DNA from 3 places in the Caldibacillus sp. 210928-DFI.2.18 genome. Region 3 is predicted to be linked to each of the others. Evidence: riboswitches for the same ligand, from Rfam matches in the RefSeq annotation. Region 3 holds a riboswitch; each other region holds the start of a gene.
What was found. A riboswitch is a leader RNA that binds a small molecule or an ion and turns the genes downstream of it on or off. The one in region 3 is predicted to bind cobalamin.
Positions count from the first base shown of each region.

Region 1: it holds a riboswitch for cobalamin, as region 3 does, so the genes downstream of both, LIZ98_RS09415 (DUF4430 domain-containing protein) here and LIZ98_RS16240 (anaerobic ribonucleoside triphosphate reductase) in region 3, are expected to answer to the same signal.
Region 2: it holds a riboswitch for cobalamin, as region 3 does, so the genes downstream of both, LIZ98_RS05955 (ABC transporter substrate-binding protein) here and LIZ98_RS16240 (anaerobic ribonucleoside triphosphate reductase) in region 3, are expected to answer to the same signal.

Region 1 is NZ_JAJCHL010000037.1:998-13,505, reverse strand. It holds gene opp3C (oligopeptide ABC transporter permease) at 1-1,104, shown strand, start outside; gene LIZ98_RS09450 (ABC transporter ATP-binding protein) at 1,124-2,173, shown strand; gene LIZ98_RS09445 (ABC transporter ATP-binding protein) at 2,173-3,111, shown strand; gene LIZ98_RS09440 (hypothetical protein) at 3,401-3,694, shown strand; gene LIZ98_RS09435 (ECF transporter S component) at 3,943-4,668, opposite strand; gene LIZ98_RS09430 (ABC transporter ATP-binding protein) at 4,641-6,311, opposite strand; gene LIZ98_RS09425 (energy-coupling factor transporter transmembrane component T) at 6,290-7,171, opposite strand; gene LIZ98_RS09420 (DUF4430 domain-containing protein) at 7,235-8,041, opposite strand; gene LIZ98_RS09415 (DUF4430 domain-containing protein) at 8,449-10,845, opposite strand; cobalamin riboswitch at 10,973-11,157, opposite strand; gene LIZ98_RS09410 (PaaI family thioesterase) at 11,451-11,942, shown strand; gene zupT (zinc transporter ZupT) at 12,469-12,508, shown strand, end outside.
Region 2 is NZ_JAJCHL010000018.1:14,216-26,723, reverse strand. It holds gene LIZ98_RS05990 (bifunctional adenosylcobinamide kinase/adenosylcobinamide-phosphate guanylyltransferase) at 1-143, opposite strand, end outside; gene cobS (adenosylcobinamide-GDP ribazoletransferase) at 249-1,040, opposite strand; gene LIZ98_RS05980 (bifunctional adenosylcobinamide kinase/adenosylcobinamide-phosphate guanylyltransferase) at 1,107-1,691, opposite strand; gene cobD (threonine-phosphate decarboxylase CobD) at 1,661-2,746, opposite strand; gene cbiB (adenosylcobinamide-phosphate synthase CbiB) at 2,703-3,686, opposite strand; gene LIZ98_RS05965 (adenosylcobinamide amidohydrolase) at 3,683-5,161, opposite strand; gene LIZ98_RS05960 (FecCD family ABC transporter permease) at 5,158-6,216, opposite strand; gene LIZ98_RS05955 (ABC transporter substrate-binding protein) at 6,182-7,147, opposite strand; cobalamin riboswitch at 7,303-7,487, opposite strand; gene LIZ98_RS05950 (GNAT family N-acetyltransferase) at 7,719-8,000, shown strand; gene LIZ98_RS05945 (DMT family transporter) at 8,106-9,056, shown strand; gene LIZ98_RS05940 (hypothetical protein) at 9,579-10,142, opposite strand; gene LIZ98_RS17940 (hypothetical protein) at 11,260-11,388, opposite strand; gene LIZ98_RS05935 (helix-turn-helix domain-containing protein) at 11,393-12,508, opposite strand, start outside.
Region 3 is NZ_JAJCHL010000122.1:429-6,728, forward strand. It holds gene nrdG (anaerobic ribonucleoside-triphosphate reductase activating protein) at 1-304, opposite strand, end outside; gene LIZ98_RS16240 (anaerobic ribonucleoside triphosphate reductase) at 301-2,172, opposite strand; cobalamin riboswitch at 2,312-2,503, opposite strand; gene LIZ98_RS16245 (NCS2 family permease) at 2,661-3,932, opposite strand; partial or broken gene LIZ98_RS16250 (DUF817 domain-containing protein) at 4,328-5,120, opposite strand; gene LIZ98_RS16255 (helix-turn-helix domain-containing protein) at 5,249-5,473, opposite strand; gene LIZ98_RS16260 (DUF2975 domain-containing protein) at 5,485-5,961, opposite strand; partial or broken gene LIZ98_RS16265 (cell wall hydrolase) at 6,159-6,300, shown strand, end outside.

The DNA of each region.
Region 1 (12,508 bases), on a different contig from region 3:
GTACGGAAAGAAGATACAAGTGAGACAATTTCTAAACCTAGTCGAACATTCGGGCAAGAGGCAAGAAGAACATTATTAAAAAATAAACCTGCGATCATCAGTCTCATTCTACTAATCATTATTATAATTATGAGTATCGTTGGTCCGCATATGTCTGAATACGGAAATGATGATCAAAATTTAAGTCGTGCAAAATTACCGCCGCATGCACCGGGTTTAGAAAAAATATCGTGGCTTGGATTTGACGGTACTTTAACCGATGATTTTAAAGGTTCTACTGTGGAAGAGGCAAAGAGGAAAGCAATTGCCCGTTTTGATAATCAAGAAAAATTTATAGATTTTAAAGTGAAAAGTAAAGGAAATGGCGAAAGAAATTCAGCCGAAGTAGAAGCTACTTATCACGTATATGATGCAAAAGGTATGGGAGATCAGTATTTCTGGTTAGGTACGGACCATTTAGGCCGTGACCAATGGACAAGACTTTGGTTAGGAACCCGGGTTTCTTTAATTATTGCCTTTGTTGCAGCTATTTTAGACCTTTTAATTGGTGTTACTTATGGTGGGATTTCCGGTTTCTTTGGCGGAAAAGTAGATAATTATATGCAACGGGTTATTGAAGTGCTTGTCGGTATTCCAAACCTAGTTATTATCTTATTAATGATGTTATTCATGCAACCGGGGATTATGTCAATTGTCATCGCCCTTGCAATAACCGGATGGACCGGTATGGCGCGGATTGTTCGCGGTGAAGTCATGAAGGTAAAGAATCAGGAGTTTGTATTAGCTGCAAGAACGTTAGGTACATCGAACGGTTCTATTATTAGAAAGCATTTATTGCCGAATATCAGTGGGATTATTATTGTTAACACGATGTTTTCGATTCCAAGTGCGGTATTTTTCGAAGCATTTTTAAGCTTTATCGGTTTAGGGATTGTTCCACCAAATGCATCGTTAGGTTCTTTAATCAATATCGGGTTCCAAAACTTACGGATCTACCCGCATTTATTGGTTTATCCGGCGATTTTAATTTCGCTCATCATGATCACATTTAATATTTTAGGTGATGGTCTTCGTGATGCGTTTGATCCGAAAATGCATAAATAATCAAGGTAGGTGTCTTTAAATGAGTAAACTATTGGAAGTGAAAGATTTAAGTGTTTCATTTAACACCTACAACGGTGAAGTACAAGCTGTTCGAGGTGTAAGTTTTGACCTGAATGAAGGAGAGACATTGGCTATCGTTGGAGAGTCCGGTTCGGGAAAATCGGTAACTTCTTCGACATTAATGGGGCTTCTTCCCAAACCGGCAGGGATTATTAAAAGCGGTCAAATCCTTTTTCAGGGAGAGGATTTAGTAAAAAAATCCGAAAAGGAAATGCAAAAAATCCGTGGAAAAGAAATATCGATGGTCTTCCAAGATCCGTTATCTTCATTAAACCCGACAATGAAAATCGGGAATCAAATTATTGAAGGTTTAATCAAACATCAAGGCATGAATCGTGCAGAAGCAAAGAAAAAGGCAATTGAACTTTTGGATCAAGTTGGCATTCCACATCCGGAAATTCGGGTAAATCAATACCCGCACCAATTTTCCGGTGGTATGCGGCAACGGGTTGTCATCGCCATCGCCCTTGCATGTAACCCAAAAATATTAATTGCCGATGAACCGACAACAGCGCTGGACGTAACGATTCAAGCCCAAATTCTCGAACTAATGAAGGAAATTCAACGAAATACAAAAACATCCATTATTTTTATTACCCATGACTTAGGGGTTGTGGCTAATGTAGCAGACCGGGTCGCGGTAATGTATGCCGGAAAAATTGTTGAAATCGGAACGGTCGACGATGTTTTCTATAACCCGAAACACCCATATACTTGGGGTTTACTTGGATCCATGCCGACATTGGATGCAGATGATGAAGAACTTTATACCATTCCGGGTACACCGCCGGATATGTTGAATCCACCAAAGGGTGATGCTTTTGCACCAAGGAACGAATTTGCCTTGGAAATCGATGCGGTGATGGAACCGCCGATGTTTAAAGTGTCGGATACACATTATGCGGCAACTTGGTTACTTCATAAAAATGCACCGAAAATTGAAATGCCTGAGTCCGTAAGACGGAGAATTGAAGGCTTTGCCAAAACCGGTAAGAAAGGGGGAGAATGATCGTGAACAAGACGGAAAAAATTCTCGAAGTCAAGCATTTGAAAAAATATTTCCCTGCCGGACGAAAAAAAATAATTAAAGCTGTTGATGATGTTTCTTTTGATATCTATAAAGGAGAAACATTCGGGTTAGTTGGAGAATCCGGTAGTGGTAAATCGACTACCGGTCAGACAATTATCCGACTTTACGATGCGACGGATGGAGAAGTATTATTCCACGGAGAAAATGTTCATGCGAAAAAGTCAAGAGTGGAAAAATTGAAATTTAACCGGAAAATGCAAATGATTTTCCAAGATCCATCCTCATCACTCAACCCCCGGATGACTGTATTGGATATTATTGCGGAAGGATTAGATGTCCATCACCTTGCAAAAAATGAAAAAGAACGGAAAGAAAGAGTGGAACAACTGTTAGAAGCGGTTGGTTTGAATAAAGAACATGCGACACGCTTTCCTCATGAATTCAGTGGCGGTCAACGGCAACGGATTGGCATTGCCCGTGCCCTTGCCGTAGAACCGGAATTAATTATTTGTGATGAACCGATTTCTGCTTTGGATGTATCGATTCAAGCACAAGTCGTAAATTTATTGAAAAAACTTCAAAAAGAACATGGATTAACGTATTTGTTCATTGCTCATGACCTCTCCATGGTTAAATACATTAGTGATCGGATTGGTGTTATGCATCTTGGACATATGGTAGAGTTAGCAGATAGTGATGAATTATATAAAAATCCGGTCCATCCATATACAAAATCATTACTGTCAGCGATACCGCTGCCGGATCCTGAATATGAACGGAGTCGTAAGCGAATAACCTATGATCCATCAATTCATGATACAAGTGAAGAACCAAAGTTCCGCGAAATTCGACCTCACCATTGGGTTCGTTGTACAAGCAAGGAATTTGAGCAATATAAAAAAGAATTGGGAGAATAAGAAAAGCAGACGGGTGGTGCTAGGAGCTAGGTTAAAATTTGTCTAAAGGCTGCTTACCAGTATTTTTACATGCAAATCCTTTTGTAAGAAAGGGAAGAGCACTCGAAGCTAAACTTGTCTGAAGGCTGTTCATCAGTATTTTATACATGCTAATATATCTACAAGAAAACTCGGCAACCGCCGAGTTTTTTTTCACAGAGTAACATCTTTGAAAAGGAAGTTTGTTCTTGATAAACTAAAGATACCTTTAGCAATACAGGTGATTGTCATATTTCGAGGAGGTAAATCTATGGGGGAAATCTTGGCGGTGCTAAAATATATAAAGGTTCAGCGTGAAGTCGATTACATTGGATTCCAACAAAAGTACATTGAAGAGGAACGATATATGTACTTATATAAAGATAAACTTGTGACCCAGTATCATGATTTCCCCTTAGAAACTATATTCGACCTTTCCTATAAACCCTTTGGAAGTGAAGGGGGCACTTTGTATTTGCATACAAACCATGGTGTTTATACGTATCATTTACATTCAGATCCCCAATTATTTATAGAAGCGTTTAAACGGCATCAAATGAAATGAAGGGGCTGTCCGCAAAGTCATTTTTTGACTTATGGATGTGCCCCTTTATGATTTAAAAGCTTGATCCAATGGATTTGGAAAGATACCCCATTGTTCTGACTCTGAGTAAAATACCACCAAAAAGGTAATGTACCTGTTCGTTCTATTGTCGTCTAAATCAAAAGCTACAAACCATCAAGGTGTCAGTATTTCGGTTAACCCCATTCGTGAAGTACAAGATGCCGGTAAGAGGGGGTCATTCGCTCATCTTATCCGTATGCTGTCAACAAACCATATTTCTTTTGAAATCTTTTTAAAATCTTTAGCCAGCTTTGCGAAAATACAAGTAAAAAGAAAACATTTGATAAAGCATGGGCCAAGTCAAAATAGAAACTAGCCGTATAAAACCCGATAAACTGTGCCCAATTAAAACTATTCATTAAGGTCAGTACAACCCAAAGATTCATAAACCATCCAAATAAAAAGCCGGTGATAAAGCCAAAAATCGAGCGTCCTACTGAACTTTTCATAACCCAAGTGTTTTTTAAAAGCCCGGCAGCAAAGCCAACCATTCCCCAGGCATACATTTGCCAAGGTGTCCAAGGTCCTTGGCCAAGAAAAATATTTGACACGATAGCAGCTAATGCACCTACAACAAAACCAGATTCTGCCCCAAAAACAGCGCCGGCCATAATGATAACAAAGGTAGTTGGCTGGACACTTGGAATGCTGGCAAAAGGTACTCTACTCACGGCAGCAATTGCCCCAAGAATAGCGATTAAAACGAGTTCCTTACTGGTAACCTTTTTATGTTCATACTTAATCATCAAAGGAAAAAAGGAACAAACCATAAATAGAATACTTGCCAACATATATTGTTCTTCAACCAATAATGGTACAAAGATGAGCAGGACTGCTAACAGGATTAGTAACCCGGCAATAAGCAAGTTTTTATATTTCTGTTTTTTTAGTTTTTGATTTTCTGAGAACCCCATTTTTCTTCAGCCTCCTCAACTGTTACCACCTCTGGAATGTTTCCGTCCCGTGTCATCCGATTAACTACCGTTGTATAAAAAGCATTACCTTTAAAAAAGTCTTTTGTAGAAGTAGTGACAGTAATTTCTCCTTGAAACATCATCGCACTGCGGTCAGAAAAACGTGCGGCAAATTCAATGTCATGCGTAACCATTACAATTGTTAAGCCGCGGCTTTGCATCGATTTAAGCCATTTGCCTAACGCAACTTTCATTTCCGGATCGAGTCCCTTCGTTGGTTCGTCGAGTAAGAGTATTTTCGGTTGTGGTAATAATACACACGCTAATGCACTTTTTTGCATTTCCCCGCCACTTACATCATACGGGTGACGATCAAGGATGGACTGAATTCCTAATAACTCTACCAAACAATTTATTTTCTCTTCATAATTTTCAAGATGAAATTGCTGTGCCGTTTCGATTAATTCTCCTCGGACGGTATCTTGTATAAAGAGGAGCTTCGGGTTTTGCGGTAAGTAGGCAATATCAGTGGAAATTGGTTTTGAATACTTTTTCCCGTTATAAATTAGCTTCCCTCGCTGGGGACTTTCAAGACCGGCCATCACCTTAAGTAATGTCGATTTTCCAGTCCCATTGGCACCAACAATTGTTAACCATTCCCCCTCATTAATAGTTAAAGATAAAGATTGTAATATTTTTTTGCCTGTTTTTTCATATTGAAAATAAATGTTTTTTACTTGCAGAATAGGGTTCTGTTTTTCATTATAATTTTCTTGTTTTTTGAAGGAGGTATCGAACTGGTGAGTCTTCAGTTGAGAAGCCCATTTCCTTCCTTCTTTGACGGTTAAAGGAATATCGACAATTTGTAAGTTATCTGCGTGTTCCAAATATAATAATGCCGTACTTGGCAAATAAGGAAATAATGGTCGGTACTGTTCTTGCCAAACTTTCGCAATCACATCCTTTGGTGGACCGGATATTTTTAACGAACCATGGTCGAAAACGAAAACCCGATCGGCTAAAGGAAAGACTTCTTCCAATCGGTGTTCGACAATAAGAACTGTTATTCCAAATTCATCATTCATTTGCTTTACCATATGAAGGAAATCCTTTGCGGCCACGGGATCGAGTTGGGCTGTTGGCTCATCAAGTAAAAGAATCCGCGGTTCCATTAGCAAAACGGAGGCAAGATTGACAATTTGTTTTTGCCCGCCGGATAAAAGATGAATCTTCTTATCAAGAAGGTGATTGATTCCGAAAAAATGGACCATTTCTGCAAGTTTTGTTCGCATGGTTTCCGTCGGCATGCCGATGTTTTCTAATCCAAAAATAAGTTCTTCAAATACCCGATCCATCACGATTTGATTTTCAGGGTCTTGAAACACCATTCCAATTTCTTTAGCGATTTTGACAGGTTCATATTCTGTCAATTTTTTTCCATTATAAAAAATCTCGCCGGATCGCTCTCCGTAGGGGGCAATTTCTTGTTTTACCATTCGGAGCAAAGTTGATTTACCACTTCCGGAAGGCCCACAAATGACAATAAACTCTCCGGGTTCAACAGAAAATGAAACTTGATTGAGGGCTGGTAGCAATTGATCCGGGTATGTAAAACTTACATTTACCGTTTCCAATATTGCCATTGTATAGCCTCCTTTCCTTCCACAATTAGTGGAAATCCAATGATGAGAACATAAATCGTGAAAAATACCCATTCACGCCCATATATAATGGTTGGTTCTAAAAGTGGTGTTAGGGTAAGGACGCCATCACCCAACCACCAGCCAAATATGCCGGTGCCTGTTAAACCTGCCAGGATGAGTATCATGAAACCATCATTCATATGTAGTCTATAGGGGGTATATTTCGTTCTTTTTTGTAATCCATAAGCTCTTGCTGACATCGAGTCAGCTGTTTGAATACCATCTTCCAGTGACCAGGTGAGTAACACTTGAACAAGCAATAAACCATGTTTGACTCTTTGTTTAAGAGGGCCGGAAGCGACGGACAAACCCTTTCCTTTTTGTACAGTTGTGATTTCCATCAGTCTTCTATTTAGCAAGGGAACAAATCGAACGGAAAGCATGGCTAACAAAGACCATTTTGGCATCCACTTGGAAAATAAAAATAAAAATTTATCCGAAGTCATGCAATAGTTAAAAGTAATCGTTAGAGTAAGAATGACGATTAGGGTCAAGGCATTTAGCAATCCTTGGACCAATGCTTCTAATGTAATTGCACTGTTAAATAGATAGAACAAAATATGACTGCCGCGATGATTCGTCAAGGGTGTTAAAATAAGGAATAACAAGGATAAAACAATCATCATGGATACCCATTTTTTTAGCATTTTTCCCTGATCTAAGACAAAGTTAAAAATCACAAGAAGAAGGCATGCAAAGGTCAAAAAAAATGGATGCTGATAGAGCATAATCATGGCAATGGCTAAAACGTAATAGAGAAATATGACAAAAGGATGGAGAGAGCGGAATCCGTTATCCATCAGCTTTGCCCCCTCCAACTGTCTGTCTTTTACTGATCATCATTATTTATCACCTGTAAATTTTTAGTATGTGGTATCTTTCGTGTAGTCTAATGTATAGATCCATTCAATCTTATCACCATTTTTTATTGACTCAATCCCCGCGCTATTATCTATTAATACATCATTTACTTCGATTAACCAGCCGCTTAGTGGGCCATAGTCAAATTCATATATGTTGTTAATTCCCTCGACATAAGCAGTTGCGCCCGATCCTCTGACACTAATCTGTATCTTTTTGTCTTTTAAAATTTTTAATGTGGCATCGAGTGCGGTATATCCCGATTCAATTTCTACCTCTGTCGGGGAAAGAAAGACCGTTGGAATCGGTGCATTTATTGGTCCCTGGTAACCATCCACCGATACGGTAACGGTATCCTTCTTCGGCTTTGGCGCTGGTGCGGGTGCGGAAGTTTGTCCTCCTCCGTTCACTGGCTGCCCGGATTCAGTTTTCGGTGCTGGTGTTGTACTTTTATTTTCAACGGATTTAGAAGTTTGGGTATTCGATTTATTTGCTGTGTTGGTATTTGTATTTTCTTGCTTATTGCCTGTATTCTCAGTTGCTTTATCTGTGTTTGGATTTGATTGTTTGTTTTCTGTATTAGCTTTTGTCTCATTTTCCTTTGGACTGTTTTCTGAATTTCCCTCTTCTGTTGAACCGTTTTCCTTATTTCCTTTCATTTCATGTTCTTCTTTAGAAGGTTTTTCGAGTGTTGTTTTCTCGGAAAGCGTTTCATTTTCAGGTAATGCACTGTCTTTTTGACAACCGACTGCAAACAATAAAATGAAGGCGGATAAAAGGATAAATAGTGCTTTTTTGCAAAGTTTCAATGATTCTCCCTCCTTGAATGGTTGAATAGGATTCCCTTCACGGCTTTATTAGTTGCAAAACCATGATTCTCTACTTAAGTGGTTGTACAGGAGGGCTCCCGCTTCTCACGATAGCCCTCCTTTATTAAGAACCACTTACTGGATAAATTCGATTTTGAAGTAGGGCCTCCAAAGAATTTTCGTGTCCAGTATCCTTATCTTTGCGGCATGTCCAGTTTACTGATAGAGCATGATGTCCACGGATTCTAAGATAATTGAACCCCTACGAAATGCTGATACATGTTTAAAGTCCTTGATAAACAATTTTGGTAACCCAAATTGAAATGTTGACACATATTGAAACTACTTGATAACATAAGTGCTCAACAAATTTGCAAACCAAATCGAAATGCTTATACATGTAAAAATTACTTGCTAATAGCCTTTTTCCTATGCTGATAAATAGTAACCATGACCGCAAGTGTAACGAGTATAATCCCAATGAATAGAAAGAGATACGTGTTCGTTGCAGTTTCTGGCAATGTCTTTTCTGAGTTGTTTTGCTCCTTACCGTTTAGATTTGTGGCAGCACCTTTTGTTGTTTCGATTTTGCTCACCTGTTGATCTTGTTCTTTACTTATTTCGACCGGATTTTTTATTGGAACCGGTTCGAGGTCGCCAACGAGATGGAATACAGAACCTTGATTATTTTTATATTTCTGATATGCAGCGAGAGCCAAAGTTGCCTGAGAGCTAGCGATTGGGTTGGATTCACGTTCTGATAGAAGATGAGTAAATCCGCCATCAGCATTTTTGTAGTCCAATAATCGTTTGACTAGGTTCCCTTCTGCTTTTGTAAAATCACTACCTGTCGGATCAATTCCTGCTGCTGATAAACCGATAATGACAGATGCGATCGATTCACTTGCTTCTCCTCCAGCAAAAGTATCATAAAATCCGCTTGAGTTCGTTTGATTACTGGAAAGCCAGTCTACAGCTTTCTCAATGGCTGCTTGAACATTTTCATTTTCTGAATAGGGAGCAAGAGCAGCAATCGCTATCCCGGTTAAATCTGCACTGGGCGTTTCTCCTGCTAAAGACCATGCCCCGTTATTAAGTTGAGTTTTTACAATATAGTCAACTATCTTTTCTCTTGTCCAGTCAGCCTTTTCATTAACAGGATAGCCACCACTATCTAAAGCAAGCAGGGCATAGATTGGCCCGTTATTTCCTTGATTCGTCATATTTTTATGATTAACCAACTGTTCAATTAAGTTATAGCCGGCAATCTTTGTCGCATCTTTGCCAGCAGCAGTTAAAGAGATAATAGTACGCTCTAAATCAGTTACTTTACGAAACTCAGCTTTATTGGCAGTAACCTGGTTTATTAACTGATCAATATAATCACTTGGAATCGTTACCCCTAAAGCATTAAATGCAACGGTACTATACAAATCATTAACACGATGGTCAAGCAAGTATTGACGGCTACTATTTAAAGCCGTTGCAAATTCTTCAGGTGAAATCGTTTCAGGATTTGTTGGTTCGGGTACTTCAGGCTGATTTGGTTCTTTACCGGGTACTTCACCTTTTAAAAAGTTTTGATAATAGGTTAATGCGAAAAATGCTTGATTCGTTGCCATGCTATTTGAATCATCTGTCAATAAATGGGCAAATCCATTGTCATCCTTTTGAAAATGAAGAAGCCGCTGAACTAAATTCAACTCAGATTTTGTAAATTGATTACCGGTTGGATCAATGTTATTGGCACATAACCCGGCAATTACTTGGGCAATCGATTCGCTTGATTCTCCACCGTTAAAAGTATCGTAGTATCCGGCAGTGTCTGTTTGAGTCGCTGAGAGCCAGGCTACAGCTTTTTCAATGGCTGCTTTTACGTTTTCCTGATTTGAATAAGGAGCCAGAGCCGTCAGTGTCATTGCCGTTATATCCACGCTTGGAGTCGGGCCGTATAGGGACCATGCGCCATTGTCTAATTGAGCACCTATTATATGGTTAATTAATTTTTCCCTCGTCCATTCGGCATTTGGATTTTGAATAGTATAATTACCACTATCAAGTGCCCATAAGGCGAAAATCGGCCCATTATTTCCCTGATTAATCATTCGTTCGTGTGTAACTAAAAGGTCGATTAAATTGATGCCTTCAATATTTGTTGCATCTTTACCGGCAGCAGTTAATAAAATAATTGTGTTCTCCAAATCGGTTACTTTCCGAAACTCACCGTTATTGGCCACAACTTCATTAATTTTTGAATCAATTATGGATTGTGGAATATCTTTATTTAAAATGCTTAATGTAAGGACTCCATACCAATCAAGAGAATTATTACTAAGCAAATGAGCAGCTGTTTTTTCAATAATTGATGAGAGCTCTTCTGGTTGTACAGTAGGGTTCTTTGTCCAATCAATTACTCGAAATAACAACTGGTCACCCGGATTTACTTTGGTATCCATTACACCGGTATTTGAAGCGATTCCATTTACAAAAAATCCCCAATATTTGTTTCCTTCAGCAACAACACCCTTTATTGCTTTTAAATAAGGGCCATAATCGGAGTCTTCAAAGGTGACATCGGTTGCAGCCTTTTTTAGCACATCACCAGCCGTATCCCCATCGGAAAAATCAACGACTGAGCGCTCGATCAAAAAGCTGCCATCTTCTTTCATAACGGAAACATTGACCTTATTTTCAGGTGTATCTGCTAAAACGTGGTGTAAAGAAGAGATACTACTTTGGGTAATCAGTAAAATTAATGCGATAAAAACGAAAATTCTTTTTCCCACTCTGTTTGCGAAATTCACTAATCATTCCTCCTTTTGTTGTTTTTTGCCATAAAAAAACATCTCATGGAGGAGATGTATTTGTGCATGAAGTTATATTAAACTACTTTTTCAATGCAACAGACACACCCCCTATATCCACGTAGGGTTATGGCGTTTGAAACAGGCAGGTCTCCTGGCTTATGTTCATCATTCTCTACACCTTCCCGTTATGAAAACAGTGGTATCCGATAGAGAACTCCCAATTACAGTGGCGGGACCGCGTCGGATTTGCACCGAACTTCCCTTTTAAGACTCATATTTAAATGAGCCACCTATTTCTTATATGAAATTATCATTTTAACTAAATCATAGTTTCTGACAGTGGTTTTGTCAATGATTTCCCTGTGAAAACGGTGTTATTCCAAAAGAAAAAGATTTGAATAAACTTACTTTCAAGAGAATATAAAATGAGTCTTGAAAAAGAGATTATACATCTTTTTCAACCAAAATTTTTATGGAATGGGAAAACAAGTAATTGTAATATGGTAAACAGCCAATTTTCCCGAATCCCTTGAAAAATTTTAACTATGAATATATTATTCTTAATCGTTTATCGTATAATGTTATAGAAGGAGGGATTTCATATGGAAGAATTGGTCGAACAGGCAGTTCAAGATTATTATGGGGAAGAAATTGCATGGTGCTACGGGTGTGGCAGACTAAATGAAAAAGGTCACCATTTTCGGACAGGTTGGTTAACACCCGAAGAGAAAACAGTCACCTATTATCAACCAAAACCGGAACATACAGCCATCCCGGGTTTTGTTTACGGAGGTTTACTTGCTTCTTTTGTTGATTGCCATAGTACAGGGTCTGCATCATTAGCATTACATTATAAAAATGGACATGAACTCGGTGACGGTACCGAACCACCAAGATTTGTAACAGGTTCATTGCATGTTGACTTTTTACAGCCGACCCCACAAAACGTGATATTAAAGGCTATTGGAATGGTAGAGGAAATTCATCCAAAAAAATGGAAAGTTTTAACAGAGGTATATGCTGGGGATATTCCTTGTGCCAAAGGAGAAGTAGTTGCGGTCATTATGCCGGCAACATTTTTAAAAAACAAATGACAGCGCTCCCAAACCAACATAAATTTTCCATTGAATTTTACGGGAGAATAGTATATTATCAAAATGTAAGCTGCATTGTTCGTATAAATAATTAAGTTTTTCACCTAAGTATTTATAGGGAGTTTAAGAGAATATAGTGTGAATGACATATCTCTGTCTATATGACTTGGAGGGCAAGCAGGATCACTATTGCAAACACCCACTTGTCTGAGAGTGGTGGTTTTAAAACTTCATTATAAAGCTACGGCAAATGTGGCTTTTCATTAAACAAAAGAAACCAGTCTTGCATAGGCTGGTTTTTTTGTCATAAAATAATTCATATGATCCTATCAATTTTTCACTACTAAATGTTTATATTAGGAAAAATTCTTGCCTCGATACTTAAAGTGAAAAGTCCCTCCAACTTATCTTTCTCGTTGACTCAAACTTTTTAGATGGGAATATAAGATGAGTCATTAAGGGGAAATTTTGTATTTCTTAAACAATAGTAGCATATTATTTTTGTGAATTGAGGTGAGAAACCAGGATGGATATAAATGTATTATTCGCCTTTAGTCTGACATTAT
Region 2 (12,508 bases), on a different contig from region 3:
TATTCAGTTGCAGGCAGGAGGGAATCCGGTATCTGTTCGCCGGCATAACCGGAAACCCAAGTACTATTTTGATCATTGATAGGATAAGTTTTCCTTACCCAATTCGATTTTCCGTTAAAAGCACCACCCGTAACAAAGTGCATTGGTCCTCCCTCCTATATCAATCACGTTCTGTGAAATGATTTTATCGCCACTATTCCAATCGCAAACTTCCTTTAAGTTGGGAAATTCCACTTTAACTAACGGCTTCAGGCCATACCAACATAGGGTAACAACCACAGGATCAGCCATAATAACGTTTCCCCTCCTTCAACAGCTGCCCCCAGTACGTCACCGGTTATCCCGCCAAACCAGCGGATTATCTTCTTTCTTGCAATCAGTATGAATAAACTCGACCCTATTATGAATGAAGCCAGTCCCCAAAAGGATTCAGGCCAAATGAACATAATCATTCCGAGCAATACAATAAGATAAACGGGATACCGCCAAAGAGTCCCTTTTGATGCAGCCTGTTGAAACATGGCCCCAAGACCATCCGCTTTTGCTGATTTGACTTTAATCAACAAGACGCCCATCATTATTTTTCCAAAAAATGGTATCAACAAAATAAGCGGGTAAATCCATGATGACATCCGGGAAATCGTTTCATAGATAAATAGAAACCGAGCACTTAATAAGACAAGCACTGAGAGAACGCCAAAAGCACCGATTCGTGAATCTTTCATAATCTCTAATCGTTTTTCCGGGTTACGAAACGAGAAATAACCGTCACTGACATCCATCCAGCCATCAAGATGCAAACCACCGGTCACAATGATCCATGATAACCAGAGAAAAAAAGCTACGGCAACAGTTGATAACGGCGTCCATTCCAGAAGAGCAAATGTAATAAATATATAGATAATCCCTTGTAAAATGCCCAATATCGGGAAAACGCGAATCGCCCGTTCCATATGCTCCCGATCCATCGGTACTTCATAAGGAACCGGAATACTTGTAAAAAATTGGATACACATGATCAGTGCCTTAATCGTCTTCATGGTGGTTCTCCCATGTTAAGACAATGTTTTTCACCTTTTTCCAATCAAGGATGTTCATGACACCCTTCATCTTTCCTCGCCTTCTTTCATAAAAATCGGAATCCCGGCTTCTATAAGAATAGCTTGATATGCATTTGTCACAATTTGCCGGTGCAAAAGACCGAGTATCCTGCTGTAAGCAAGCACAAGTTCATTATTGGCTAACGGTTCATGTAACACTTCATTACTGACAATAATTAATTTATTGACATGGGAACGGATTCTGTCAATTCCATACCACATCTTGTCAAACAACTCATCATGAAATTGAGCATCCTTCCAGTCGTTCGAAGCAAAGAAAAATTCATTGTTAAGCCAAGTCGTCAAACAATCAAGTAAAACAATATCCTCTTGACGAAAATGATAGGCTAAATCACCGACAGATACCGGTTTCTCCCATGCCCGCCAAGGCAAGCCTCCTTTGGTCCGATCCTTTTTGTGACGGTCAATCCTTTTTTCCATTTCTGAATCTGTTGCCTGCATCGTGGCAATATAATGCAGTGTCCCGGTTGGTGATTGTTGCCACCATGTTGCAGCTGTTTTTTCGGCAAAACGGCTTTTTCCGCTCCGAACCCCGCCTGTTATAAAGATGATTGATGAATCGCTCGCCATTTTTCCATCACCTCAAGCAGGATATCGTTCTCTTTTTCACTGCGTATGGCAAAACGCAACCACTTGCCTTCTATTCCCGGGAAATTATATGTATGTCTCGGAACAATTCCCTCCTTTAATAAAAAATGGAAGAAAATAGATTGATCCTTCATGCTTGAATCTCTTAGCAAATAAAAATTGACCGCCGATGGAAGAAAATCAAACCGGTGTTTTCGAAAATTACGAAACAGTCTTTCCCGCTCTTTTCTTACAAATAGTCTTGTTTGTTCAACATAATGTTTTTCATCAAGGCATCGTTCGCCCGCTTTTAAGGCTATCCCGTTCACGCTCCAATGGGATTGCTGATTTTGGAGGGCTTGAACGATTTCCGCATCAGCCATCATATAACCTAATCTTACCCCCGGTATGGCATACATCTTTGTCATTGACCGAATCAAGATCAAATTCGGAAACTGATTTAACAAAGGAACGAGGGGTTGATATGCATCAACAAAATCATAAAAGGCTTCATCAACAATCAAATAACATTTCTTCTCGGAACAGGTCGTCAAAATCTGTTCAATCACTTGTTTTTCAAAATAAATTCCGGTTGGATTATTCGGGTTACAAAGAAATAAAGCATCTTGATCAGTCAGTGCTTCAGATAGGTGAGGCACATCAATTTTTCCGTTATGATCGATAAAAAAATAAGAAATCGAACATTCATTTACTCGGCATGCCTGTTCATATTCCGAAAAGGATGGTTCAATAATCATAACTCGTTTTCCTGTAAGCCATTTTCCAATCAGCGAAATGATTTCCGCTCCACCATTGCCAATGAATACTTGGTCTTTATGAAGCCCTTCCCGTTCAGCAAGCTTTTTTCTTAAAGATGTTGCTTTTGGATCAGGATAGTGAATAACTTCTTGAAAAAAATCATCCCAATCTTCCCGAAGCGACTTCGGTGGACCAAGGGGATTAATATTTGCACTAAAATCATATATCTGTACCGGTTGCCGGATTCCTGCCGCTTTATATAAATAATGCGGATTGGAACCATGTGTTGGCCAGTTCAATGAAAACACCTCCAACCCATAATAGGATTAAAAACGCAAGGGAAGTTCTTTTTAAAATTTTTATCGTTTCAATAATATCGTTACTTGTTAGTGGACGAAGCGGGTTCCCTATGAGCGCACGCCGGGAAACAACACCTTTATATGTATTCCGTCCGCCGAGTTGCACGCCAAGAAGTGCCGCAGCCGCTGCTTCACACCATCCACTATTCGGACTTGGATGGTTTCCGGCATCCCGAAATAAAAGTTGCCATGCTTCTTTCTTACTCCCTTGCAAAGTTTTATTGACCAATATCATAAGCATTCCGGTTAATCGGGCCGGAATCCAATTCATCAGATCATCAAGTTTGGCTGAAGCAAACCCAAACTCATGGTAGCGATCATTTTTATACCCAACCATTGAATCACATGTATTAACAGCACGATAAACAAAAGCAAGCGGGGCACCCCCAACAAAAGCCCAAAACATCGGTGCTGTTACCCCATCACTAGTATTTTCTGCGACCGTTTCCACCGCACCCCGGGTAATTTCACGTTCATCCAACTGATTCGTATCCCGGCCGACAATATAGGAAAGTTTTTTCCGTGCTTCATCCAATTGATGATCTTGTAACGGCCGGTACACTTCTAAAGCCGCATCTTGTAATCCTTTTTGAGCAATTGTTGTTGAGATTAAAACAGCTTCCATCAAAACTCCCGCCACGATATGGATGCGGTAGGCAATAAAGGTAATACAGGATGTAACAAGAAGCACAAGAAATAGAATAAGAACCACCATTGCGAAACCTTTCCATTTCCGGGCCTTACCTCGGTTCCAATGTTTATCCAACAAGGAAATGAGCGAGCCCATCCATTTGACCGGATGCGGCCAGCTAGGTGGATCACCGACGATACGATCAATAATATAAGCGAGTGTGATTGCAGATACATGCTGGATAATCATAGGTCGGGACTCCGTTTTAGGCTTTTTTGGATTGCTTCAAGTGTACACTCATATACACCTTTTCCAATCAACTTTCCGAGGGGGGTAATCGTCCCGGCAAACTCTTGGTATTTTCCCTTTTGTGTCGCGGCAATTAAAATACTGTCGGTTGAGGTCCCGGTCGCAATGGTTCCTGTCTCTTGGTCGGGAATTTGCAATTCAGCCAGCGCCTTTACCTTTGCTTCTGTTGCCGTTATGATGGATTGGATAAATGCCTCTTCAGATAATCTGCCATTGACAATGATCCACGTATTGATTGTTCCCGGTCGATAAACAAAAGGATGTTCGACACTTCTCGATACATCCACTGCATTGCCGACCCCGGCTGTGACAACCACTAGTATGGAAAAGTCCTTGTCGCGGTATTGTTTGTATTGAACATTTTCCATCTTCACCGCCGTCATCATCCCAACCGTATTTGACGGGTCCAAACCTTTTTCAACAACAAAACGTTTTAATTCTTCACGATAGTTTCTTGAATGATATGATTTATCAACATACCGATTGATAAAAGTATTGTACCATCCAATACCAGAGCCAATAACGCCGGAGGACATTGTTTTTAACATCATAGGGGATTGGAGCAAAATGTAGTCATCGAAAACACCGATATGATCCTCCGTTACTTCTTCCGTCCCACCATTTTCTAAAGCATCATCCGGCAGTAAAACCATCAACGGGGCCGGCACTTTAGGATGCTGGTGCATTTCAATTTTCGTTTTAAACACTTGTTGAATCGTATTTTCCGTCAAAACCTCTTTTGGTGTATCGTTTTTGATCACCTTTCCGTCTTCCAAAAGCAATATACGGTCACAATACAGGCCCGCTAAATTAATATCGTGAAAAATCGAAATAATCGTTAATCCTTTTTCCCTCGTCCACTTGTGCAACAAGTCCAATAAATCCTTTTGATAGGATAAATCCAAATGGTTTGTCGGTTCATCCAACAGCAAAATTTCCGGTTCTTGAGCAAGTGCTTGTGCCAAAAAAACCCGCTGTTTTTCTCCGCCAGATAAAAACTCAAGTGATTGCTCTTGAAATTTTTCAATACCGGTCCATTGCATCACTTCCTGAACCACTTCTTCATCTTTTTGACTCCATGTTTGAAATAAGCCTTTTTTATGCGCATATCTGCCAAGTTCGACCGTCTCCTTGACCGTATAAGAAAAAGCCTGTGAAGAATGTTGCGACAGAACAGCAATAACTTGGGCAAGCTCTTTTGCTGAAAATGATTGGATAGATCGGTCCCCTACAAAAATACTTCCTTTTAAAAATGGCAAAACTCCACTGATCATTTTTAATAATGTCGTTTTCCCACTGCCATTTGAACCTAATATCCCGAAAAATTCTCCCTGTTCAACAGTAAATGAAACATCTGTTAAAACAGGTTCGCCACTATACCCGCCGAATAGATTTTCAACCTTTATGGACGTCATCTTTCCCCTCCTTTCCTTTTGTTTCGGATTAAAATGGCAGCAAATACCGGAGCGCCGATTAAAGATGTAATCACACCAATGGGAAGCTCTGTCGGTGAAATGACGGTTCTTGCCGTAAGATCCGCTAATATTAAAAAGGCACTTCCGGTTAACATCGATAATGGTAATAAATGCTTATGATCAGGTCCCCACAGTAATCTTGTTAAATGGGGGATAACTAAACCAACAAAACCAATTGTTCCCGATACCGCAACAGCTGCCCCGGTTAAAATTGAGCCCGCTGTTAATACAAGCATTTTCCGCCTTTTTACATTTACCCCTAAATGCTGCGCCCTCTCTTCACCAAAGGACATCGCATTTAGTTCATTTCCATTCATAAGTAATAGAAACGAGCCGATAAGAAAAAACGGTAAAATAATCTGAATATATTCCCAACCTCTCATCGAAACGCTTCCCATTAGCCAGCTGACAATTTGCCGAAGTTCATCCCCTGTCAAAGCAATCATCAAGGATATAAAAGCACTTAAAAAGGAGCTAAAAATCACACCTGTTAAAATTATCGTTTCAACTTTCATTGAGCGATCAATTCTTTTTGCAAAAATAAGGACAGCAATAATGGTTATTAGGGCAAATAAAATACTTAGAAACGGCAGCGTATATGAACCGATGACAGGGATAGTGATATGCAAAAAGATAGTCAAAACAGCACCAACCGAAGCCCCGGATGAAACACCGAGCGTGTAAGGATCAGCTAACGGGTTTTTTAATAACCCTTGAAAGGCGGCTCCTGCAATGGCCAAGGACGCACCAACCAATCCCGCTAAAACGACACGGGGAAAGCGAATATTCCAAACGATTGTTGTATACATCGGATCGACATTTACATGCGATATATTAAAAAGACGTGATCCGATAATTTTGACAATATCACCAATCGGAACCGTTACAGTACCGATTGAAATACCGATGAGAATGGCAGCAACCAAAAGGATGGATGCTGCCATATACGCAAAAGGTTTCTTATTGGAAAATTTCCGGATAAACTGCTTTTGCAATTTCCTCTACCCCTTCAGCGAGACGTGGACCTGAACGAGTGACCATATCGGAATTAATATCGACTACTTGAGAATTTTTTACAGCATTCACCTGGTCCCAACCTTCTCGACTTAGCACTTGTTCAACTGCCCCTTCCGTATAGGATCCGTAAGTGATTATGATGACATCCGGATTGGCGGCAATGATCGCTTCCGGTTCAATTTTTGGCCATCCCTCTTCGGTCACCACATTTTCTGCATGAACGATTTTCAGCATTTCATCCATGAATGTATTTTTCCCTGCGGCGTAAATATCAGGGGCAGATATTTCTATATATACTTTCTTCTTATCTTGAATTTCCGCTGCCTTTTCACGAATTTTTTCAATTTTCGTCTTCATGTCATCGATAAGTGATTGTGCTTCAGCTTGTTCTCCTGTCGCTTTCCCAATCATTTTAATAGAATCATAGACGTCTTCAAAGTTTTTCGCATCATTCACAACAAGAACGGTTATGCCCGCATCTCGCAACTGTTGTAATCCGGCTTCAGAATTGTGAGCACCTGATGCATGTGCAAGCACTAAATCAGGTTTTAAGGAAATAATCTTTTCCACATTGAAATCCATTGAGCCTATTTTTTCTTTTTCTATTGCTTCTTCGGGATAATTATCAAAATCGGATACGCCGACAATTTCATCACCAAGTCCCAACGCAAAGGCAATCTCTGTATTGCTCGGAATTAAGGAAACAATTCTCTCCGGTTTTTTATCAATGACCACTTCCTGATCGACGGCATCTTTAATCGTAACCGGGAAGGCGGCTGTTGTACTTTCCGCTTGTTCTGTTTTAGTATTATCTCCGTTTTGATTTGCTTTCGATTCATCCTTTGCCCCGCACCCGGCAAGTAATCCGAAAGTAAGCAACAGGATTAGAAATATGTATCTTTTTTTCAAGGTGAATCTCTCCTCTATTTTGATAAACTAACTATCGATAAAATTCGATTGGTTTCGGCTTAAAAATGACCCTCATTAAAAGACAAAAAAACATCCTATCAATTCGAGGATGCAATGAACAAGTAAATTGCACACCTCCCTATCCGCGTAGGTTTTTTGGTGCAAAAGAATAGGCAGGTCTCCTGGCTCATGTTCATCACCCTCTTATGCCGCCTTCCCGTTCCGATGACAGTGGCTTGTATATAAGAGAGCTCCCATTTACAGTGGCGGGACCGCGTTGGATTTTCACCAACTTCCCTATTAAGTCTTTAAAAAAGACACCTAATCCTTATGGATATGAAATTTTTTCTTATGCAAGAATTATAACATGTAGAATTGCTTAGTCCAAGTAAATATGTTATCTATTTTTTAGACCTTTTTTCAGTCTTGCAGTTTTAGCAAAAAATATGGTTTTCGTTTAAAAATTTCTTGTCTATTTTTTAGACTTTTTTTCAGGTCATTCAATAAGTTTTTTGTTATACTAATGAAAACGTATTTATTAAATAAAGTGAGAACTAGGAGGCGGTTTAAGATGGCAGAAATAAAAGCAGGTACCAATCAATTTTACATGGAAGAAGACGGGGAAGTCATTGCAAGAATTGAGTACATTCCTTCCGATCTCGACGGTAAAAAACAAATCACTATTACCCATACGATTGTGAATGAAGGACATAATGGAAAAGGTTTAGGTAAACAGTTGGTAAATCAAGTGGCGGAATATGCAATAGCAAACCAACTGCATATTATCGCTGAATGTTCTTATGCCAAAAGAGTATTGGAAAACAGTGAGGAATATAAAGATTTACTTCTCTAAATTACTCGGGGGCAGTCGTTGTCCTCTTTTTTTATGGAATTATAGAAAAGCGGAAATATTTTTATTATGATAGTGGTATGACTATTTAATGGGCAGGAGTACATTATGAACACGTATTCAAGAAAATTAGGGTTATTGCTAGTCATCCTCGGCGCGGTATTTTGGGGAATCGGCGGCACTGTCTCACAAAAACTGTTTCAACAATTTGGTATCTCGGTCAATTGGCTAGTCACCATCCGATTATTGCTTGCCGGAATTGCATTGTTGACTATCCAATTTTTAAAAAAAGAACGGAGCCAAATCATTCGTGTATGGAAACAGAAACGGTCATCCGTACAATTAATTATCTTCGGGTTGCTCGGTATGTTGGCAGTCCAATATACATATATGGCATCCATCAGCCATGGTAATGCAGCAGTGGCTACACTTTTACAATATTTGGCACCTGTCATGATTATTATTTATACCGTTTTCCGCAGACAGGCAGTTCTCACCGGGCAAGACGTTATCACGGTTTGCTTAGCCCTTATCGGAAGTTTTTTATTATTGACAAACGGTTCGATATCTAAGCTTTCCGTACCGATGCCGGCCATTATTTGGGGCGTTTTATCCGGTGTGGCACTCGCCTTTTATACATTGTATGCCGTCCCGCTTATCAAGCAATTCGGTTCCCTTGTTATCGTTGGTTGGGCCATGATCATCGGCGGTGTTGCTCTCAGTTTTATCCATCCGCCTTGGAGAATACATATAGCAACTTTCAACTTTGAAATCGTAATGTATCTCAGTTTTGTCATACTGTTTGGAACAATGTTAGCCTTCTGGTTTTATATTGAGAGTTTGCAAAGCTTAGAACCAAAGGAAACTAGTTTACTAGGTAGCCTTGAACCATTAGCCGCCGTGTTGACCACCGTCTTCTGGTTGAAAGTACCGTTTGGATTTTTTCAATGGCTCGGTTCTCTGTGCATAATCGGCATGATTTTATTATTAGCATTAGTGAAAAAACCAGTTTTAAAAGAAAACAGCTCAAACTATGATGAAAAAGCATTCCACAATTAATAGTTTGCATCGTGGAGGACTTTTTTCCGTGCATATAATGAAAAGACAAGTGGAGAATGTTGTTGTAGGCGTGAACCAAATCGTTTAACAAGCTAATTTCATAGGTGAACTCTGATGTATTATAGTCCTTAAACAAGGCAGAATCATCGAACGCGGCAACCATGAGAAGCTGATTGAGGAAAAAGGCAAGTACTATCAGCTTTATACCGGGGCGTTTGAGTTGGAATAGAGAAATTTTATGAATTTGACATAAACCATCGGAGATCCAATGGTTTTTTGTCACGCGAGCTATTTGATTCATCTTAACTATTTTCTATCTCACTAGAGTGAACGCTCATTGGCCCCACATCCTCATCACTAGTTACTTGAAAATCACACCAATGATAAAACGACCCTCTACAACTGATAATGTGGAGGGTTTGCTTCACCTTTTATTTGAATATGGAATCTACATATCGGCGCAAATTTATTATACCCTGTACTTCTAAACTATTTTAATACTTATTTCTTAAATTGTATAAATTAATGTTCAGCATTATATTTGTCGATACCTTTTTGACCAGCAGTCAGATGCTTTGTGTGAAAAGCAGCATTATTATATACAGATTTTAGTGTTTTCGCATGATTTCGAGTTGTTCCCATTATTGCAATGGAATTTGCCATTGGTCTCATCACAAATGTAGGCTTAACATTAGTAACAAACCTAAACAAAAGATTTTCATTTATTGAAATTGCTTGATTGTTAACTAACGAGTTAATCCTATCAACAAAATTCTTTAAAAAAATACAATCACTGGCTGATAAGTTTTCTCTATTAGCAATTTTATCAAAGTTGACTTTTAACGTGTTATTCCCAGCAAGTAAAACGAACTCCCTATTTTGAAGTAAAGCTGCATATGCTTCTTCATCAGACTGAATACTATTTATAACCAAATCTTTTGCATAGTTGTAAGTTCTTAGGAAATAAGCATTCAAATCTTCAATTTCACTATTTATAGATTCTGCATCCACCCCTTCAACTTTTCTATTAATAGATTCGTTATTTGATTCTGCAGCAAAAGCAAAGTTAGGAGTAAGAATAGTCAAAGATAAAACTAATATGAAAATTTTGCAAAACTACTTCTAGGACTCATATAATATTTCCCCTTTTTTAGTCATATAAAGGCATAAAAGCATACAAAATAAATAAAGTGTAAAACATAAAAACAATAGAAATGATATATCCTATAAACACAGCATAATTTAAAGGTTTAAATTTTTTTAATATAATACAATTTTTTTGTAAAGAATATAAATGCTATTATACAAGAAATTAATGTGATTAAATTCACAATACCTATAGGATAATATCCTAAATAAACTCGGCTGGTAATATAAATGAAAAATATGGCCAGATAAAAAAAGTCAATTATGCCTAACCAAATAATCCCTTTTTTTACATTCATAGTATTCCCCTTCCTTTATTCGGTTAAAAACAAATTATTAAAAATAATTAAGGTATTTAGCACCCTATACTGATATTATAAACATAGGTTATGAAAAGTAAATTTAACAATTAGTGAGTAAAATGATTCCTAAAATACATCAAATGCTGTCAACTTACACAAACGGAATGAATTTTCGGACCAATAAAAGTTATTAAAGGAATCGTAGTATTACATAATAATTCCTGATGATATGATTGTTTTAGGGAAAACGTAATTCTATACTTTAGCCAGTCTTTAGTTATATGCTTTTTTCCAATATACGTGAAATAATGACTATTAATCTGATTAAATCCTTCAACAGAATGCAAAATCCACTTGATTTACATCTATACTTCACTATTTTCAATCACTTCTAATATCTCATTCGCCCTCAAAAAAACTTTAAACAAATCCGGATTATCGAACTTGCCAAACACGAAAAAGTAATCTAGGAAAAAGGCAAGGATTATCTGCTTAAATCGCACCTTAACAGACAGTAAGTTCCCCTCCTCAAGATTTTCGATTATACAATAAAGATAGTTGGGGAATAAACTGCCAGTAAAGGCCTGATTGGTTCAACATAAAGGACTTCCACTGATGAAAGTTTCACTTTATATACCAGGGGGTATGAACTTAACTAGATCGCGTGTGGCCAAAAAACCATCAAACTTCAGATTGTTCGACGGTTTTCGTAACTTTGGACTAATTATTAATCAAAACGATAAACGATGATTTTCTTATAACTTAACCTCTTCTCCTTTAACGCTCATTGGTCCGATGTCTAAATCATCTGCTACATGAATTCCACCAGACACGAAGAAATTAACTCCCAATAATAGTAATACGATAATTAATAACTTTTTCATTCCCTTATTCCCTCCTGTTTTGATTTGTTTGTAAGGCTAACTTATATAATAAATTAGCTTGTTTATAATGACTATAAGATTCATAAATATTGGCAAACAATTCACTATATCTGACTGTAAGTTTCCAGTCTTTTATCGATAAAAAATAATTGATGCTTGACTTTTGTATATTTATAATGTTATCAATCGTAAGGTTATCATCGGTAATTGTTTCAAATATTTTTAATTGAATCTGATATTTTTCAGACAACCGACTATCTTCCTCTGCCTGCTTCGTCTTCAACCAAAGTCTGGCAGATTCAATATCCCCTTTCAAATAATAAGTTCGAATTAAATTTAACTGGATTTTGCTTTTGTTATCGTCATTTACATATTTTATCGCTTCTAAATAATAATTGATTGCTTCATTGTACTTCCCTTGATATTCATAACAATTGCCCAAGTTATTACTAATTATATATAAATATTTATTCTGATCTTCCTTTGGCAGATAAATGAGGATTCGTTCCGCTAAGCGAAATGTTGCAATGGCATCGTCCCATTTTCTTGAATTATTGTAGCAGGTACCAAGAATAATATGGCATGCCAAGGCTCTTTCCAATAAATACTCGTCTTTAAAAATTTTCAATGCTTTTTCTATGTAAATGAGCGCCTCTTCGTAACAGTAAATATTTTTCAGACTAAGAGAAAAATTATAGTAAAAGATTCCTAATTCAAATCGATTTGCCAAATTTTCGTAACCGACAAGTTGTAATAATTCCACCCCTGCTTCTACAGCTTCAGAAAATTTATTAGTTTTAATATAATATAGTAATAATACATTGGTATATAGGAAAAAGGTTCGGTTATTTGCAACTTTGATAATTTGTTTTAAATTTTTAAGAACTTTACTGACTTCAGTTAAATCATCATGTTCCAAAAGATAACGGCAATAAACGATTTCAAATTTGATTGAAGTACTACCACCGCCTATGATAGATAGACCCTTAAGTTCTTCAATATTTACTTCATACTCTTCTTTATTCAGTAAACTATCATACCATTTTTCAATTTTTTCATCGATGTGCTCAATACTTTCGAATAGCTGATCATAAGCAATGCCTAATCTTTCAAATAGTAA
Region 3 (6,300 bases):
GTTCGAATGTATAGCCTGTATAAATCCATATATTTTTTCCTAATTCCTTTAATCGTTTCGCCACTTTGCACACTTCTTCCGCCTGAAAAAAGGGTTCCCCGCCGGATAAGGTTACATCGGTCAGTGGATTACTGGCCACTTCCTCAACTACTTCTTCAACTGACATCTCTGTTCCATTATTGATATTCCAACTTCTCGGATTATGGCATCCCTTGCAGAAGTGCGGGCAGCCTGCAAAAAAGATAACTGTCCGTAAACCTTCACCGTCAACAACGGAATCATGGATAATATTCATGACTTTCATTGATGTTTAACCCTTTCGCTTTCTTCTGCACGTTTGGCTGAATTCCATCTTTTCATATCGCCAACTAAGTAACCGGTTATTCGTCTAATCCGCCCAATCTTATTTTCATCCGAATTATGGCAAATCGGACATTCGTTATCAATGATTCCCGAATAACCGCAGACGCCGCACTGGTCAACCGGGTGATTGATGGCACCATAGCCAATATCATATTGTGCCATGGCTTTTACTAATCGATCTAATGCATAAATATTCTTGGAAACATCTCCATCGCACTCAATATAAGTAATATGGCCACCATTACATAGTTTATGAAAGGAGCCTTCAATTTTTATTTTATCAATCGCCTTGATTTTATAGTAAACAGGGACATGGAATGAATTCGTATAATAGGACCGGTCCGTCACTCCGGGAATTTTCCCAAACTCCTTTTGATCATTCCGGGTAAATTTCCCTGATAACCCTTCTGCCGGGGTCGCAATTAAGGAAAAATTTAAATTGTATTTTTCACTTGCTTCGTCTACTTTTGCTCGCATATGCTGAACAATGCGATACCCTAATTGATAGGATTCCTTTGATTCACCGTGATGTTTGCCCGTTAATGCAACCAGTGCTTCAGCCAATCCAATGAAACCGACACTTAATGTTCCATGCTTTAATACTTCTCCTACTTCATCGTCAGGTTTTAAGTTTTCGCTATCCTTCCAAATATGCTGACCATATAAAAAAGGGAAATGCTTTGCCTGCTTTTTTGCCTGAAAATCAAACCGCTCTAACAGTTGTTTAATTACGAGATTGATATAGTGATCCAGTATGTTAAAATAATCACATTCATCTTTAGCAGTCAGCGCAATTTTTACAAGATTAATAGACGTAAAAGATAAATTTCCGCGACGAATACTATTTTCATCACCATGACGATTTGCCATCACTCGGGTACGGCAACCCATATAGGCAATTTCCGATTCCGGGGTTCCGTCATAGTATGGGCAATTGAACGCAGAATCTATAAAACTAAAGTTTGGAAATAAACGTTTTGCTGTCGTTTCAAGCGCTAGTTGATATAAATCATAGTTTGGTTCTCCGGGCTCGAAATTGATCCCTTTTTTCATTTTAAAAATTTGAATCGGGAAAATCGGTGTCTCCCCCTTGCCGAGTCCGGCTTTCGTTGCCAACAACATATTTTTTACGAGCAATCGCCCGGCTTTGGACGTATCGGTACCGTAATTAATAGATACAAACGGAACTTGCCCGCCTCCGCGAGAATGCATTGAATTACAATTATGGATGAAAGCTTCACACGCTTGGTACACATCTCGGTTGGTTTCTTTCCAGGCTAATGCTTCAAGCTCTTCTTCTGTATAGCAGGTGGAATAACTTTTTAAAAGGTTGATATTTTTTTGAAATGTTTTATCTATGTAAGGCGCAAGGTCATAATCAAACATCGGATAACTTTGCCCACCATGCTGCATGTTTTGATTTGATTGAAAAATAATCGCCGCTAATGCCATGGCACTGCTAATATCATTCGGTTCGCGCATAAAACCATGACCGGTATTAAATCCACCCTTTAATACCTCACCCAGCGGAATCTGACAACAGGTCGTCGTACCCGTCACCATAAAGTCAAGATCATGAGGATAAATAAAATTGTCATCAATCGCCTTTGTTATTTCTTCACTGAGCATCATTTGTTTTGCATAAAACTTACTGACCTCAGATGAGATTTTTGACATTTGTCCCATCGGTGAAGAACCGTCCATATTTGCATTTTCTTGAATAAGATCATGATTGCGCGAAAAAACAATCTCATTTAACGAATGTAAAGGAAAATCGCAAATAGCTTCTTGTTTGTTTCTTGTACTCATTTTCCATGCTCTCCTGTCTATCGCTAGTTTTGGGTAAATAAAAAACCGTTCACGCTCGGGATGAACGGCGGTAAAAAACGATAGAAAGGCAGCATGAAATAAGCATCTCCATCGTTTCACCTTCTCACACCCCGAAGAAACGAAACTCCAAGTTACGGCAGGTCTCCTGGCTTGTGTTTCTTCCTCCTAAAGCCCTTCCCATATCACTCCGAAAGATGAGCGATACAGTGGATTGCTTATTCGTCCACACGAACAGTTGCGGGGGCAGCTCCAGATTCGAACTGGATTCCCTTTTCAGACAGATGCTGTCACCATAACTCAAATCACTATATTTAGTATTATATAAACGGTTCATTAACTACATCTAGTATCCTACCATACTGAGTTTTTGATTTCAATGAAAAATTTGGGTGTAAGGGTAATTTATGCCCAACCACAAATAGTACAGTTTCTCAGCAAATAGAAAAAACCTCCGAAATCTCGGAGGTCTAACTTACAAATTGAAAGATAAAATTTAAAAGAAATAAACCGGCTATTATATAAAGCGTCACTGAAACTCGTTTTGCTTTCCCTGTGGTTAATTTCAAAATCGCATAAAAAATAAAGCCAATGGCAATACCATCTGCAATACTGTATGTGAAAGGAATCATGATCATAATAAAAATTGCCGGAAAAGACTCCGTTAAATCATGAAGGTCTAAGTTACGAATATTTTGCACCATTAGACCACCAATGATAATTAATACAGGTGCAATCGCATTGGAAGGAATCATATTCATATATGGAATGAAAAAAATTACTCCTAAAAATAAAAATCCGGTTGTAATCGCAGTTAAACCTGTCCGTCCACCTGCTGCAATAGCTGCAGTAGATTCAGCAGTCGCTACAGTTGGACTTGAACCAAAGATTCCAGACAACATTACTGAAATACCATTTGCCTGAAATGCCTTTTTAAATTTTTCCGGGTGTTTTGCCAGTTTCATATGTCCGGAAATCAAGCCAATATTTTCAAAGACGACAACCATCGTTACAGAAAATACGGCAATTAGAAACGGAAAAGATGCCCAATGCTCTAAAGAAAATGATCCAAACACTTCACTATAACCTTCTAATGATAATGAATCATTAGTCCCTGAAGGCAAAATACCAAATAAGAACGCGATGCCTGTTCCAATAAGGATTGTCCATAAAAAGTTCCCTTTTACATTGCGAATAAATAAAATTAACGCAATGATTAACGTTAAGATCGTAGCAATAACATTGGGATCACTCAAGTTTCCTAAAGAAATAATTGACAGGTCTCCACGTTCAACTAAATGACCTTTTTCCAGTCCAATAAGCATGAGGAAAAGACCGATTCCGATATTAATTGCTTCCTTCAATATTCCAGGAATTCCGTTACTAATAATCGTCGTTAAGGAAGTGAATGAAATCAGTGCAAAAATGAGTCCAGAGATGACTGTTACGCCGAGAGCTTCCTGCCAACTTAGCCCCATGGATTGGACAAGTGTATAGGTAAACATGGCATTAATCCCCATGCCCGGAACGACTAATATCGGTGCATTAGCCCAAATCCCCATCAGTAAACATCCGACAAATGAGGTCAGGATCGTACCCAACATTGCCCCTTCCAGTGGGATACCAGCCTCAGATAAAATGAGCGAATTCACAGCAATAATATAAACAATGGTAAAAAAACCGGTTAATCCTGCTGCTAATTCCTGCTTAACAGTCGTATCATGTTGTTTTAATTGAAACATTTTACTCCTTCTATTCAGTTTTCCCTCGCCCGACCCGCTCTCTTTCAAGAGCCACATATTTTATATTTTATTTTAAAAAAACAATTTGTCAATGGAATGGAATTTTATAATCAATGGAATCTTTGGTGTAATTTTACAACTGATCTTTCATTTGCGTTAAAAATAAGGTCCAACCCTCTTTTAAGGAATACCATTTTTGAATTTGATTCATTCTCATGCAGTTAGTCTTATATTTTGAACACCCTACATATCTCTTGAATTTGTTTTCTTCTTTAAATGAGATCGAACAAATCATTTCATATCGATTATAAGGGGTAGCGTTCTTAGTCAGCCATTGCTTTTCCTTACATATTCATTCCATTTCTTACAAAAAAGTAAGGTATATCTATTTTGATTTAAAAATACTGATTTGTACTTATACTAGTGGAGCTTTTTCCTTTCACCTGCTTTAATGTCGCGACAATCAGAAAGCTGACAATTACTAATAACAGCCATGAGCTGATTTTTCCCAGGTGAACGAGACTCCAAGCATCTGTTTGGTCTGGATATTGCCAAGCGCCAAAGAACGTGGCAATATTCTCAGCAATCCAAATGAAAAATCCGATGAGTATAAAAGAAAGTGTGAGTGGCATACGGTAGCGGGTTCCGTTCACTTGAAACATAACCCATGACCGCCAAAAGACGATTAGGACAAGCCCGGACAGCCACCACCGAACATCAACCCAATAATGGTGGGTAAAAAAATTTAAATAAATCGCAGCAGCAAGAGGGACAACGACCGAAAACGGCGGCCACTTAATCAGTTCAACCTTCAATCTCCGCCACGCTTGACAAAGATAACTTTGCTACACTGGCATACATGAATCCGCTATACAATGGTACGCCAAAAATTTTGACATAGCCCTCCTCTGGATAAGACCACGAGCCCATATGTACCTTGAAAATCTCCAGCGCAAGTCCAATCAAGTGGAACATGGTAATTACCTTTAGTTCATCCTTTGTTTCGAGTCCGGAATGTACCATCCACCATTGCATGAGGAGGCAGATAATCAGCAACCAGTCATACCGTGGTAAAAACGGTAAGGGCAGCATTTGGGTAATCGCTAAAGAGGAAAAAATGACAACAGGAAATATACAGGATAGGGCCTGTTCCCAACCAAAGCGAATTAATTGTTTTAGGGCTCTCATCAACGGTGCCTCCTTTGGCTTTTTCCGAACAATCGTAAGTCTATATTGAAAATGGTGTAAATAACTGTAAGTCTAGTGGCTAGTCAAATTCTTGTTTCTGCTTAGGTTTTTCGTTTTCTATTCCTTCTTCATTCATTTTGAGTGTCTTCATCACTTCGGTATTCGAGAATATCCCCGGGCTGACAATCTAAAGCCTTACAAATCGCCTCTAAAGTTGAAAACCGAATCGCCTTTGCTTTTCCATTTTTTAAAATAGAGAGATTTGCCATCGTTATTCCAACCCGCTCTGAAAGTTCTGTAACACTCATTTTCCTCTTCGCCAGCATCACATCAATATTTACAATAATGGCCATTGTTTTCACCCCTAGACCGTTAAATCATTTTCTGTTTTTATATCAATCGCTTCTTGTAAAAGTCTTTGGAGAACCGCTGCAAAGACAGTAATCACCATTGCAGCAAAAATAATGACCATATCAATGAGTATCAGACCCGGCGCATCATCTAATTCTGCTAAAAGATAAACGAATGGCAAGACAACTACATACAAACCACTGATTGTCATGGCACAAAATTTAATATTCTTGAGCGATCTTACCGATAATTCAGAGAAAGCTTGATTCTTGTCAATATGACCTAAAAGTTTAAAAGCCTGATACAAAGCAATGAAAAACGGTATAACGGATACATATATGCCGGTAATAATCGGATATAAGATATGGTTGTAATCCGGATTTACCGGATGATTTGGTAACCAAGACAAGCCAAATATACACAAAGTAAGAACCGGAACTCCAATAAGAATAACCGCTATCTTTAAAAAGAGTGTTGATCCTCGATTCATTTAAAACACCTCACATATTTATGATCGAATTTGATTTTAGCATGATATTTATTGTTTTTCAATAAATATTTATTAATTTTCATTGTATTTTTATTGAAAATCACATTATCACCAAAAATAAAAAGCATTCCTTATGAAAAAATGAAAATCCGCATGTTTGTTGTTTTTTTTCATACAATTTTTTAGAGGTGATCAGAGTGCCAAGAGTACAGTATACAAGCAGTGATGTGGATTTAGTGGCAAGGATGATGCGGGCAGAAGCAGAGGGGGAAGGTCGACTCGGGATGTTGATGGTTGGTAATGTTATTGTCAATCGGTTAAAAGCAAACTGTTTAGATT